4 regions of the Neobacillus sp. SRL179 genome follow, and region 4 is predicted to be linked to each of the others. Evidence: predicted binding sites of a transcription regulator. Region 4 holds the regulator's gene; each other region holds the start of a gene.
The links. Region 4 encodes Rex, which represses fermentation and respiration genes when NADH is low (regulators of the CRP and FNR family bind a similar motif). Its sites were predicted from a motif close to TTGTGAAATATTTCACAA; they were not measured.

Region 1: AC4E8C_RS14805 (TorD/DmsD family molecular chaperone) is a predicted target of Rex. The motif match lies at 866-883, and genes of this name have one in related genera.
Region 2: AC4E8C_RS06605 (YwiC-like family protein) is a predicted target of Rex. The motif match lies at 1,276-1,293, and genes of this name have one in related genera.
Region 3: AC4E8C_RS13430 (formate/nitrite transporter family protein) is a predicted target of Rex. The motif match lies at 1,753-1,770, and genes of this name have one in related genera.

What each region holds. Positions count from the first base shown of each region.
Region 1 covers NZ_OZ481792.1:3,021,279-3,024,456, reverse strand. Annotated here, with positions in the region: gene cspD (cold-shock protein CspD) at 1-100, shown strand, start outside; gene AC4E8C_RS14815 (cold-shock protein) at 239-442, shown strand; gene AC4E8C_RS14810 (DUF6509 family protein) at 483-776, opposite strand; gene AC4E8C_RS14805 (TorD/DmsD family molecular chaperone) at 1,122-1,673, shown strand; gene AC4E8C_RS14800 (DMSO/selenate family reductase complex A subunit) at 1,666-3,178, shown strand, end outside.
Region 2 covers NZ_OZ481792.1:1,342,517-1,345,694, forward strand. Annotated here, with positions in the region: gene AC4E8C_RS06595 (molybdopterin molybdotransferase MoeA) at 1-485, shown strand, start outside; gene mobB (molybdopterin-guanine dinucleotide biosynthesis protein B) at 482-1,021, shown strand; gene AC4E8C_RS06605 (YwiC-like family protein) at 1,348-2,076, shown strand; gene AC4E8C_RS06610 (Crp/Fnr family transcriptional regulator) at 2,134-2,826, opposite strand; gene AC4E8C_RS06615 (YjzC family protein) at 3,149-3,178, shown strand, end outside.
Region 3 covers NZ_OZ481792.1:2,732,585-2,735,762, forward strand. Annotated here, with positions in the region: gene AC4E8C_RS13425 (VanW family protein) at 1-680, opposite strand, end outside; gene AC4E8C_RS13430 (formate/nitrite transporter family protein) at 889-1,713, opposite strand; gene AC4E8C_RS13435 (hypothetical protein) at 2,145-2,573, shown strand; gene AC4E8C_RS13440 (class I SAM-dependent methyltransferase) at 2,744-3,178, opposite strand, start outside.
Region 4 covers NZ_OZ481792.1:280,279-283,456, reverse strand. Annotated here, with positions in the region: gene AC4E8C_RS01565 (polymer-forming cytoskeletal protein) at 1-47, opposite strand, end outside; gene AC4E8C_RS01560 (YhbD family protein) at 60-683, opposite strand; gene AC4E8C_RS01555 (redox-sensing transcriptional repressor Rex) at 798-1,454, opposite strand; gene moaC (cyclic pyranopterin monophosphate synthase MoaC) at 1,484-1,978, opposite strand; gene AC4E8C_RS01545 (ABC-F family ATP-binding cassette domain-containing protein) at 2,167-3,178, shown strand, end outside.

The DNA.
Region 1 (3,178 bases), 2.3 Mb from region 4:
ATCAGAAGGCTTCAAGACTTTAGAAGAAGGTCAATCAGTATCTTTTGAAATCGTTGAAGGCGCTCGTGGACCACAAGCTGCTAACGTACAAACAGTTTAATTCTTTTAAAATAAAAAGGTGATGCACCAAGTGAAAGCATCACCTTTTTATCTATATTTTTTACTAGAATGGTAGCTTTGTCAGCTATCAGACAAAGTGTTCAAAAACAGTCATAACTAATTTAAAGGAGTGATCGTTTTGGCGTTTGGAAGAAAAAATGAAGAAGAAATTAAATTAGAAGAAACAAAAATTTGGGTTTGCAGCTCAGAAACGTGCAAGTGCTGGGTTCGTGATAACTTTAAAAGTAGTGAAACACCTCTTTGTCCAATTTGCAAAAGTGAAATGAAACAAACTACAAAAGAACTACAAGTGATTCATAACCATAGCAAAAATTTTATGTAATTAAGTGAGTAACAGGGAGAAAATTCTCCCTGTTATTTTTTTACTCTTTACAATGTTGCTTACAATATGTAAGAACTAATTCTTCCTCTTCTTCTTCCAGGGCAAAGTCAAGGACTTGTTCACTGCCTTGTTCATAAAAGTAATAGTTGGTAATCTTGTCTTCACTTGCATCACGAACAAAAATGACTTTTAACCCCACACCTTTTTCAGAGTAAAGTTCGTCCTCTTCCTCAACATCTAGTTTAAGAAAAAATTCGTAACGGTCACCTGTCAGTAATCCAAATGGATCTTCTAATTTTTCAACTTCATGGTCAATAATATTCAAGGGTATCATCCTTTTCTGATTTGTAGACCTTCTTATTATACACATTTTCCTTCAAAACTGAAAAAATGACCAACGTTAGTCAAAGGATTTTGAACTTAATGTGAATTATTGCACAAATCAGTTTCACAAAAAGATGTGTAAGGTATGATAAAACTGTAAATCCATACTTTAGCAGATTGGAAAAGCGGGTGAAATATAGAGGGAATATGTGAGTATATCAAAACGAGGAGCGAGGAAATGAAAACTTCAACAGACTCAATACATACTAAATTACATCTATATTTATTATCGAGAAAAAATTTTTACCAGTTTTTATATACCTTATTTTCAGAACCAATAAATGAGGAGATCTTGTTGGAATTAGCCTCCCAAGGTGATTTTACAGAATTAAAGGAAATAAATGAAGGAGGGGAACTTCTCGCTGCCTTTTTTGAACAATTTACGAAAGAGCAAATTGGTTATGTAAAAGAAGAGTACGATCGTCTGTTTGTGGGGCCCGGTTCTATCATCGCTCCTCCATGGGAGTCTTATTATCGAAGTAAAGAACATTTGTTATTTGAGGAATGGACTTTGCAAATTAGACAGCAATATCATCAATTTGGGCTGAAATATATTAAAGAAAATAACGAACCAGAAGATCACTTATTGTTAGAATTAGAGTTTCTGATTTTTCTAATTGATTTAAGTTTACAAGAAACAAATTTAAAAAAAGTAGGGGCAATAGTTTCTAGCCAAGTTAGATTTCTGGAGGACCATTTAAATGTTTGGGTTCCAGATTTTTGTAAGAGGATTATCAATAACAGTAATAGTCAATTATATCTAGGTGCTGCAATGCTGCTTGAGGATTTTTTAAACTTGGATCTAAGAACTTTATTGGAAGTAAGGGGGGCATTATCGAATGTCTGAAAATAGCCATTTAAAGAATTTATTAACAAATAAAATGCAGAGGCGCACCTTTTTGAAATGGTCTGGTGCCATAGGAGTTCCGGTTATAGCTGGTGGTATTGGAACGAAAATGCTTGTTGACCGCAAGGAAGAAGAAAAGCCAGTAAGTGCAAAGACTGAGGAAAAAATTATCTCAACTTGTAGTATTAACAATTGTGGGGGTCGTTGTGTTATTAAAGCCCATGTACAGGATGGGGTAGTTGTCAGAGTTAGTACTGATACACAACAAGGCGGAGACCTATCTACACCACCACTAAGGGCGTGTGTTCGAGGACGGAACTATCGGCCAATGCTTTACCATCCCGATCGTCTAAAATATCCGATGAAACGAGTAGGCAAACGTGGTGAAGGGAAATTTGAAAGAATTTCATGGGACGAGGCAATAGAAACCATCGCTTCGCAGGTCAAACGGATTGGTGATAAATATGGACCTGAATCCAGATACGTAAACTATGGATCTGGACAAAGTTGGGGTTTGCATGGTGGACCAAGAGCAGCCAAAAAGTTATTAGCCCTTACAGGTGGTTACCTGAATTCCCGTAATGATTATAGTTCAGGCGCTGGAAATGTTGCGACTCCCTATACGTATGGTACGAACGACACAGGAAATAGTTTCGATTCACTTTTACATTCAAAATATATAATCCTATGGGGCCAAAACCCTTCTGAAATGATCTTTTCTACACCATATCGTGAATATTTAATGCAAGCAAAGAAAAATGGCGCCAAAATAATTGTCATAGATCCTAGATATACGGATACTGCAATAGCTTTTGCTGATGAATGGATCCCTATTCGTCCTACAACAGACACTGCCATGATGGACGCTATGGGGTATGTAATCATTACTGAAAAACTACAGGATCAAGCCTTCCTTGATAAGTTCTGTATTGGTTTTGACGGTGATCATATGCCGGAGGGAATAGCCAAGGAAGAGTCATTAAAAAGTTACCTGCTAGGTGAAAAGGATGGTGTACCTAAAACACCTGAATGGGCTGAGAAAATTTGTGGTGTACCTGCAAGTAAAATACGCGAAGTAGCACGTGAATATGCAAAGACGAAGCCGGCTGCACTTATTCAAGGCTGGGCGGCACAACGCCAAGCCTACGGTGAACAATTCATGCGCGGAGGTGCACAGCTCGCATGCCTTACAGGTAATGTAGGAAAATTAGGCGGCTGGGCAGCTGGAACTGGTTATTGGAGTCGTTCTGGAATTGTTTATCCATTTTCATATGAGAATCCGGTTAAGGCATCCATTCCGTGTTTCCTATGGACAACTGCAGTTGAAAAAGGGACTGAAATGACCGAAAAAGATGGATTAGCAGGAACAGATAGATTAACAACAAATATTAAATGTATTTTTAACATGGCTGGTAATATGTTAATCAATCAACATGCAGATATTAATAAAACCCGCAAGCTGCTTGAAGACGAAAGTAAAGTGGAGTTTATTGTTGTCAGTGATC
Region 2 (3,178 bases), 1.1 Mb from region 4:
TATCGGTTGGAGACTATGATTACCTGCCTGCTATTTATGAAAAACTTGGTGCACAAGTTCTATTCAATAAAGTAGCGATGCGTCCTGGCAGTGTAACAACAGTTGCCGTCTATCATGGCAAAATCCTGTTTGGATTATCAGGTAATCCCTCTGCTTGTTATGTTGGCTTTGAATTATTTGCCCGGCCAATCATTCGAAGGTTGTTATTTACAGAAAGGCCTCATTTAAGGAAAGAAAAAGCGTTGTTGGAGACAGATTTTCCAAAAGCTAATCCCTTTACAAGATTTGTCCGTAGCAACACTTTTATTGATGAGGGCAGACTTAAAGTAACACCGAGCGGTCTAGATAAGTCCAATATTATCATGAGCTTAGCTGGTGCTAATTCATTAATGATCCTTCCAGGAGGGACCAGGGGCTTTACATCAGGTACAGAGGTGGATGTTTTGCTCCTCGAAGATCAAATGGGCAGTGAGTGGCCTTGGTGAAGCCGGTTATTTTTCAGGTGGTGGGGTATCAAAATAGTGGAAAAACAACGATTACCTCAAAATTGCTTGAGAAGTTAACATCTCTTGGATTAAGAGCGGTTACTATTAAACATCATGGACATGGGGGAAAACCTGACGTGATGATGCAAAAGGATTCTGCCAAACATCTAACCTCTGGTGCAATTGCTTCTATAGTTGAAGGAGAAGGAAGGCTGATTCTTCATGCGGAGAACTGCACCTTAAGTCTTAATGATCAGATAGATCTGCTCACGTATTTCCAGCCCGATGTTATTATCATTGAAGGATATAAGCAGAAAAATTATTCTAAGCTGTTATTAATTAGAGATAAAGAGGACATTCCGTTAATGAATTCGTTGGAAAATGTCCAGGCTATCATTTACTGGAAGGAAGATTTAAAAGAAAGGTTTAAGGATCAGTGTTCACACCCAACCTTTTTTATTGAGGATGATACAGCAATTGATTGGGCAGCTGAATTTATCCAAAAGTGTGTTCATAAAATAGTTAAAAAAAGTTAATAAATTTGTCAAATATGTTAATTTTATCACAACAATCAGCAAAAATCCTCGATATAATAATGATAGGGGTTAGTATGTTTGTTAAATATAAAGTTGTAACAGTTTTGAATTGGAAATACGACGGTTACTCATTGGATAATCGAATCTAGAGAAGATACAGTTTCCCAGTAGATGATTATATTGTTTGTATTCCCATTCAAACTGTAGTGAAATTGACACAAAAAGAAGGCTGAGGCCTTTTTTTTGTGTTTTAAATGTGATGGACTTCACTTATTAACTTCTTTTCCTCTTCTATAGTAATGGTAAAGGATAAAGGAGTGAATGAGATGAAATTATTTTTACCGAAACAACATGGTGCATGGGCAATGCTCATCATCCCCTTTTGGCTTGGTGCCCTGGAGGGTGGATTTTTATGGCAGCATATTCCATTTTTTATAGGTTGGATCTTCTTGTATTTAGCTACTTATCCAATGCTCCTATTATTTAAAAAGAAAAAGATTCCGTTTTATGTAAAATGGACGGTTATTTATATGGTTCCAGCTTTAGGTTTGTTATTATTTCCTTTGTTCAAGAGTCCATCCATCATGGCTTTTGGTTTTCTAATGATTCCGTTTTTTACTTTAAATGCGTATTTTACCACTAAAAATCAAGATCGTGCTTTTATGAATGATATCAGTGCAATTATTGCTTTTTCCATTGCGGGTTTAGCAAGTAGTTACTTAGGACAAAAATCTATCACACTGGAATCCGTCCTATTTCCCTTTTTAACGTCAATCTTATTCTTCATAGGTTGTACTTTTTATGTGAAATCAATGATTAGAGAAAAGAAAAATAAACATTTCAAATGGATTTCATGGTCCTACCATTTCCTTCTTGTAGCGGCATGGTTTGTTAGTGGGAATTGGGTTGTTGGAATAGCTTTAATTCCTAGTTTACTTCGAGCCATTCTTTTTTATGGAAAAAAATTAACTCCAAAACAAATAGGTATTTATGAAATCATCAACTCGGTATTCTTTTTCCTACTTGTTGCAGCACAAATCATCCTCCTAAAGTAAAAAAATCGGTCGTCATCGACCGATTTTTTTAGCTTTATACAGTTGAAAGGGGATCACCTAGTCAACCTTACAAATTTCAACTGGGCATTCTTCACAATCAATTTCCCTTTTTAAATAATCTAAATCATGGATGGTAATGTTCCCTTTATCGATAGAAATGATTCCGGCTTTTCTTAAATCACTAAGTAACCGATTCACTACCTCACGTGACGTTCCACAGAAATTAGCCAATTCTTGATTCGTTAGGGGCAATTCCACCATAATCCCTTTATTTGTCTTAATTCCGTAACTGTTACTTATGCGAATTAAGGTTGAATACAGGGCTCCTTTTTTTCCATGAAGTACTAAATCACGAAATTTAGTTTGTGTTTTACGATATTGCAGACTCATCCACTTAATCATTTCAAACGAAAGAGGAAGATCTTGTGAAAGTTTTTCCTCTAGAACATCCTTCATGATGACAGCTACTTCACCATTCTCGACAACCCGTGCACTTAATAAATACCGCGTAGATGGGGAAAATAAATTTAATTCACCTACAAAATCACCTTTTGAACACATTCTAAGGGTAAGTTCTCTACCGTCAGGAATTATTTTACTAATTTGAAGGATACCACTTTGAACGATATATAATTCATCCGCCTGTGAACCTTCCTGGAAAAGAAAAGTTCCTTTTTTAATCTTTCTTATATGGTGAACAGTATCAAAAAGGTGAGACAATGTAACAGGTACTTCTTTTACTGACAGCATACTCCTAACCACCTTTGATGGTACGTAAATTAATATTGAAACAATATGCAAGTCAAAGCTAAATTTACAAGATATTACTATAATTATATTGTTAACGAAGAATAATTAGCAATAAAAGTGCAATAAGTTCATACAATCGTCAAAAAACATATGTAAATCTTTCTACTAAGAGATGCTGCTGCGTGTACGCTGTAATAGATTTTCACAACTTTTTATATTTCTTGGGAAATAATGTCGTCTTATGGCGAATTTGAAAGAAATTCCTATAATGGTCAAACACAAAAAGGAAATAATAAAGATGTAGAAGAGAAGGAGGGATAACATGGGACAAAGTCATCAGTTTAGATCAGGG
Region 3 (3,178 bases), 2.5 Mb from region 4:
TGTTCAACGTCACTTGGACCGACAGTTGTATTATAAGAAAAAATATCCTGGGCACCAACAATGATATTATCAATAGCTTTTGCTGAAAGCTCTATATTTTTAGAACGGCCAACCACTCCACTGTTAAAATAGGTTGTAAAGGAACCTATAACTACCTCGTTCAAATGTGGAACATCTTCAGGCTTATAGCCGCTTTCTGTCACCGTAATAGGCAGCTCTACGTCTCCCCCGCTGATAGAGGCAATCATTATTCTATCTACTAAAATAGCTTCATCTAAGATAATTTGTGGTTTTCCCTTGATAATCTGGCTATTCTCATCAATTTTGTCAAGCACCATACGTTGGTCATAGCCTTCCATTGTTTCCGTCCCTCGCGCTAGCTCTTTAGACCACTTTTCTATTTCCTTCTTATATAATTGCTGATCTGTATGGTAACCTACCTCTTCTGGTAAAAAAGTTTTAATAATTTTTTTCGACTTTGGATCAATTACATTTACTTCAACTGGTTTTTGTTCTTTTATTTTTTCGGGTTCAACTGCTGGCTTTTGGGCAGGTTTTTGCTGCGTCTCCGTAACCATTTCTTTTTGAGGCTTTTCGTGTGCCCTATCTTCTGTACAACCAGCCAAACCTATTAAACTACCTATTATCATCCATGTGACTGCCCTAATACGCTTTACCATTTCCTCAACTTCTCCTCTTATCTAGTTTCTTAAATGACTCCTGCCAGTACTACTGGTTTACCGTTAGGAAATACTCCCATTCACCCATTTTATTCTATGCAGTATGTCCATATTACTAAGAAGGAGGTTAACCATGATTAATGTTATAAAGGCGTAAAAAAGCAGCCCTAAACTCTCGTTTAGGGCTGCTTTTAAGGTAGATAAAGTTTTAGCTAACTCCACTTTTCACCATTGGTTGAACCACTTTTGGCTCAGCATACTCAGGTGTATTTTTCTTATAAGTATACCAATAAGCCATCGCAATAAATACCGTTCCGCCCACCGCATTCCCTAAAAAAACAGGAATAAAATTATGAAGATATTCAAGCCATGAAAAATGTCCTGCAAAAATGGCGGCCGGTATAACAAACATATTTGCGACTACGTGTTGAAATCCAATTGCGACAAAAGCCATCGTTGGAAACCAAATACCGGCAATTTTCCCAACCATATCATTTGCCCCATATGAAAGCCATACAGCTGAGGCAACAAGCCAATTACAACCAATACCCGAAATAAAAGCTTGGATAAGGGAAGCTTCCAGCTTATGTTCGGCAATACTAACGGTCTTTTCCAAATATGGTGCCGATTCTGTTAATCCAACCACATGCCCGAAAAAGTAGGCAACAAATATAGCTCCAATAAAGTTACTAACCGTTACAAGAAACCAATTATATATAACCTGTCTTGTACTGACCCTTTTCGCAATCCTTGCAAGTGGTACGGCCATCATATTCCCTGTTAAGAGCTCACCACCGGCAATTAAGGTGAGGATTAGCCCAATCGGAAATACGGATGCTCCAATTAAGTTACTTAATCCTTCTAGATTACCAGACAAAGGTGCTGTAACACGAATGAATAGTAAATAGCCTAAAGCAATAAATGCCCCTGCTTCGAAACCTAAGATTAATGTCTGAACTGGAGAATATTTTGTCTTTGTAACACCATTTTCTACGGTGATTTCCATAATTTTATCGGGTTTGTTGTATCCCATTTGATATACTCCTTTTAATTAATTGTTTTCTTGATTGATTTGTGAAATATTAAACATAACCTTATTTTATAGTAATTTCTTCTAGAAACATGTGAATATTTCTTTAACTATTTTAAAGCGCTTTCAACTACCTTCATATAAGGCAGCAAAAGGGTTTGTGGCAATATCCCAAAAAGGGAATTGATCTGTTAGGGTAAAAGAACTTCCATTTTACACTAAGGAAGTTCTTTAGCTGATTACTATAGTAATTTTTCGACAAAACTAGACAAATTTCAAAAGGTGTCCCGAAAATTAATGAAAAGTGTGTTATAATATATATGATGCACTGATTTATTAGGCTAAATTAACTATAATCTTTAAATAAATCTACTTATTTTTATTGCTCTTAAAGATTTTGCTATAGAAATTTATGGAAGAAAAGGTGGTATAACATGGGAAATTCAATCGAAACCGTTTATTTCTTAGAGAATCCTGAAAAGAATATTATTAAATTTGCTACTGGCACACAGCTTCGGTACGAGGATATTATCAAAGAGGTATTTGGTGTAGCCTGTATCAATGATTTAAACATGATGCTACAGTATAATAAAAGTTTTCAAACAAGTATTTGTAATAGTTATGGAATAAGTGAAAAGAAAATTACTTTAGATAAGGTACTTCGTGTTGCTTCAAAAACAGATTTGCTGCGGTTAAAGAACTATTTAATTGAGAAACAACATAAAGATTTAAATAATGAGGTTCAATTAGAAGAAGAAGTTACCATCGATCGACCTTTTGACTCCGTCATAAAGCTCCAAGAAGGTATTTATCAATGGGATGATGCAAAATTCTCCTACAATGCTGTAACTCATGGTGCCTAACACCTTTGATGAACTATTCAAAGGCTAGGTGCCTTTTTTCTTTTCTATAGTAATTCTTGTGTGCCTAATTCACCTTAACCACAACCATTACAGAGAAAAAATAGTTATACATCTTGTAAATGCAAAAAAGGGTGTCAGGCACCATTATTGCCTTAGACCCTATTATTAACTTATTTATATAAATAGTCACGGGTCCATGGAATAAAGTTATTGGTACCCTTTGTAAAGATAAATTGACTGAGGTCTATATTCCCTGTTAGGAAAGAAGCAGAGCATGCATTTAGGTATAAACGCCACATACGAATAAAGCGTTCATCCTTGGTTTTTCTAACTTCATCAAGTACATTTTCAAAGTTTTCTGCCCATTTTTCTAGCGTTTTTGCATAATGCCTCCGCAAACTTTCAAAATCGGTTAAATAGAAATTATACTCAGTAATATAATTGACTAACTCGTTTACGGATGGGATGTAGCCTCCTGGGAAAATATATTTATCAATCCAAGCATTTGTGGCACCTTCTTTTGGGGAAGTGATGGTGTGCAGAACAGATAGACCACCCTCCACAAGTAAATCATTTACTTTTTGGAAATACTCTGGCAGGTGATC
Region 4 (3,178 bases):
GAACCTAATCCATTAATAACCAGGTCGCCCCTGTTTTTCGTTTCCATCGCTATTCTCCTTTAGAGTAATTTCGCTTTTATTTCCTCCATACAACTCATCAGCGATAATGACACGACCATCTTTGTGTCTTTATCAAAATGGAACTCTTCCGCATTTATTAACAGCAGACAGGTTGATACACCCAGCTTCCGCGTTACGACCAAATCACAGCTTTTTTGCTTAATTAGCTGAGCATGGTCCTTTAATACCTGAAGCAGCATTTTTCCTTCGTCTAGATTGATCTCCCCTGATTGGAGAAGCTTCTCTAACACATAAACTTCCAGCATTCTAGTAAAAGTAAATTTGTGACTGCCTTTATCGTGGGTTAAGTAAAAGCTCATCACCATATCCGAAACAATGTTACGTTTTATTAATTCATCTTTTTCCAGCTGCAAATCGCCTATATTAGGTGAAAACATATCAGCGAGCTCATCCAAGGACAAATTTTCTTTCATCATTTGAATCTTGTTAATTCTCTCTAAAATCTTCTCTTTTGGAAAAAATGTTTCTTGGCCGGTAAAGGTGGATTTTCGAATAAACCATTCTTCTGGTATAAGATCCTTCCGCTTCCATCTATACAATTGCCCGTAAGATATCCCGGCAAGATCTAATAAATCTTTTTTCGATATTAACTCCTCGCTCATTTATGAAAACCCCTTTCATGAAAACAGTGTAACATAACACTGTTACGCATGTAAAGCTGCTAATAAAAATTTTCCAAAAAAAGGGCCCCCACATTTTGTGAAAGGCCCTTTTGCTTATTCTTCTTCTTTTTCTTGAGTTGGATAATGTTTCAAAAAGTAAATCAATGATTGTAATTCAACCGCTAAATCAATGTGATGAACCCGAATCGATGACGGGACATTTAACCGTGCCGGGGTGAAATTTAAAATTCCTTTTACCTCCGCCTTCACAAGCCGGTCGGTAATCATCTGCGCAACGGGGGCTGGCACCGTTAGAATAGCAACGGAAATTTGCTCCTCCATTAATACCCTTTCAAGCTCATCCATATGGTAAACCGGTACCTCACGGACTTTTGTTCCCATTTTTTCTGGATCCACATCAAAAGCACACTCTATTTTGGTATTATTATTTTTCAAAAAATTATAATTTAAAAAAGCCGTTCCTAGATTACCTACCCCAATTAAGGCAACTTTTGTCAGTTCATCTTGGTCCAACGTTTTACGGAAGAATGTTAACAGGTAATTGACATTGTATCCATACCCTTTTTTACCTAAGGCGCCGAAATAAGAAAAGTCTCGACGGATGGTTGCTGAGTCTACCTTTACGGCCTCGCTTAATTCTGCAGATGAAACCCTTTGCTTTCCGGAAGTATGCAAGTTCTTTAAAAATCGATAATAGAGAGGCAGCCGTTTTGCTGTTGCCTGTGGAATCTTCGTCGTTTCATTACTCATAATTTCTCACACCCCTTCAAATCCCTTTGTTAAATCCGTTCATTTCTCTTAAAATCGCCATTTTTACCGCCCGTTTTTTCAACTAAATAGGTCGGTCCTATGACCATTCCTTTATCTACCGCTTTACACATATCATAAACAGTTAAGGCACAAGCCGAGGCTGCTGTGAGCGCTTCCATTTCCACCCCAGTATTCCCTTTTGTTTTAACCGACGCAGCAATATATAATTGATAGTTGTTGTTTTCGCTTTGTTCCCATGAAAAGGAAATATTTACTCCCGTTAAAGGGATGGGATGACACATCGGAATAATGTCCCATGTCTTTTTAGCAGCCATGATTCCAGCCACCTGGGCCACTGCTAAAACATCGCCTTTTTTCATTTCATGATTGGTTATTTTCTCAAAAATCTCTTTACTAACCGTAATGCTGGAATGAGCTAGAGCTGTCCGTGCTGTTTCCGGCTTGTCGCTAACATCGACCATTTTTGCTCTGCCCTCTTTATTAAAATGAGTAAACTCTGCCATATAAAAAATCCTCCTACCCCAAAATAATACACTATTATTCACATTCTGTGTGTGAAACTTTGCACGAAATAGACACTTTTTCACAAAAAACGCAAATTTCCAGTATCCAAACTACTCAAAAGTCGCGCTTTATTGCCGACATTCGGGATATAATGTACACTATTTATATGTAATAGAGGTGAATAAAAATGATTTTGTTGCAAGTGAATCAACTACAAAAATATTATGGTGCTGACCTTATTTTATCGAATATAAAGCTAGAATTACAAACACGGGACCGTGTTGCCCTTGTCGGCCGCAATGGTGCCGGAAAATCAACATTACTGAAAATTATTGCTGGTCATCTGTCACATGATGGCGGCGAGATTATCAAGCCCAAGGAAGTAACCATTGGCTATTTAGCGCAAAATACCGGCCTTGAATCCCATTTGTCCATTTGGGATGAAATGCTGACCGTTTTTGAACCGCTGCGCAAGCTGGAAAATTCGCTGCGCAAGCTCGAAGAACGAATGGCCGATCCTAGTATTTTTGAAGATTCAGCCACATACGAACGAATTTTAAAAGAATATGATCAGCTGCAAGTAAAATTTAAAGAACAGGGCGGCTATCAGTATGAAGCTGATATTCGTTCTGTCCTGCATGGTTTAAACTTTCAGGAAAGTTCCTTAATGATTTCAAGTTTGAGCGGCGGTCAAAAAACCAGGCTTGCTCTTGGAAAGTTATTGTTAACAAGACCTGATATTTTAATTCTGGATGAGCCTACCAACCATCTTGATATTGATACCCTCTCCTGGCTTGAGCAATATTTGCAGGGGTATGATGGGGCAATTTTGATCGTTTCCCATGACCGATACTTTCTGGATAAAGTCGTCACACAGGTATATGAGGTCTCACGCAAGCAAATTGGGCGGTTTACAGGCAACTATAGTTCATACCTGGAACAAAAGGCCGCCAATTATGAGCGCGATCTGAAAGTCTATGAAAAACAACAGCAAGAAGTCGCTAATCTGCAAGACTTTATTCAACGGAATTTAGCCAGGGCCTCGACTACGAAACGGGCGCAAAGCCGCCGTAAAAAACTCGAAAAAATGGAGATCATCGACCGGCCGCTTGGTGATGAAAAATCAGCTAACTTTTCCTTTGAAATTGAAAAACAAAGCGGCAATGATGTATTAATTGTCAATTCGTTAGCGGTTGGTT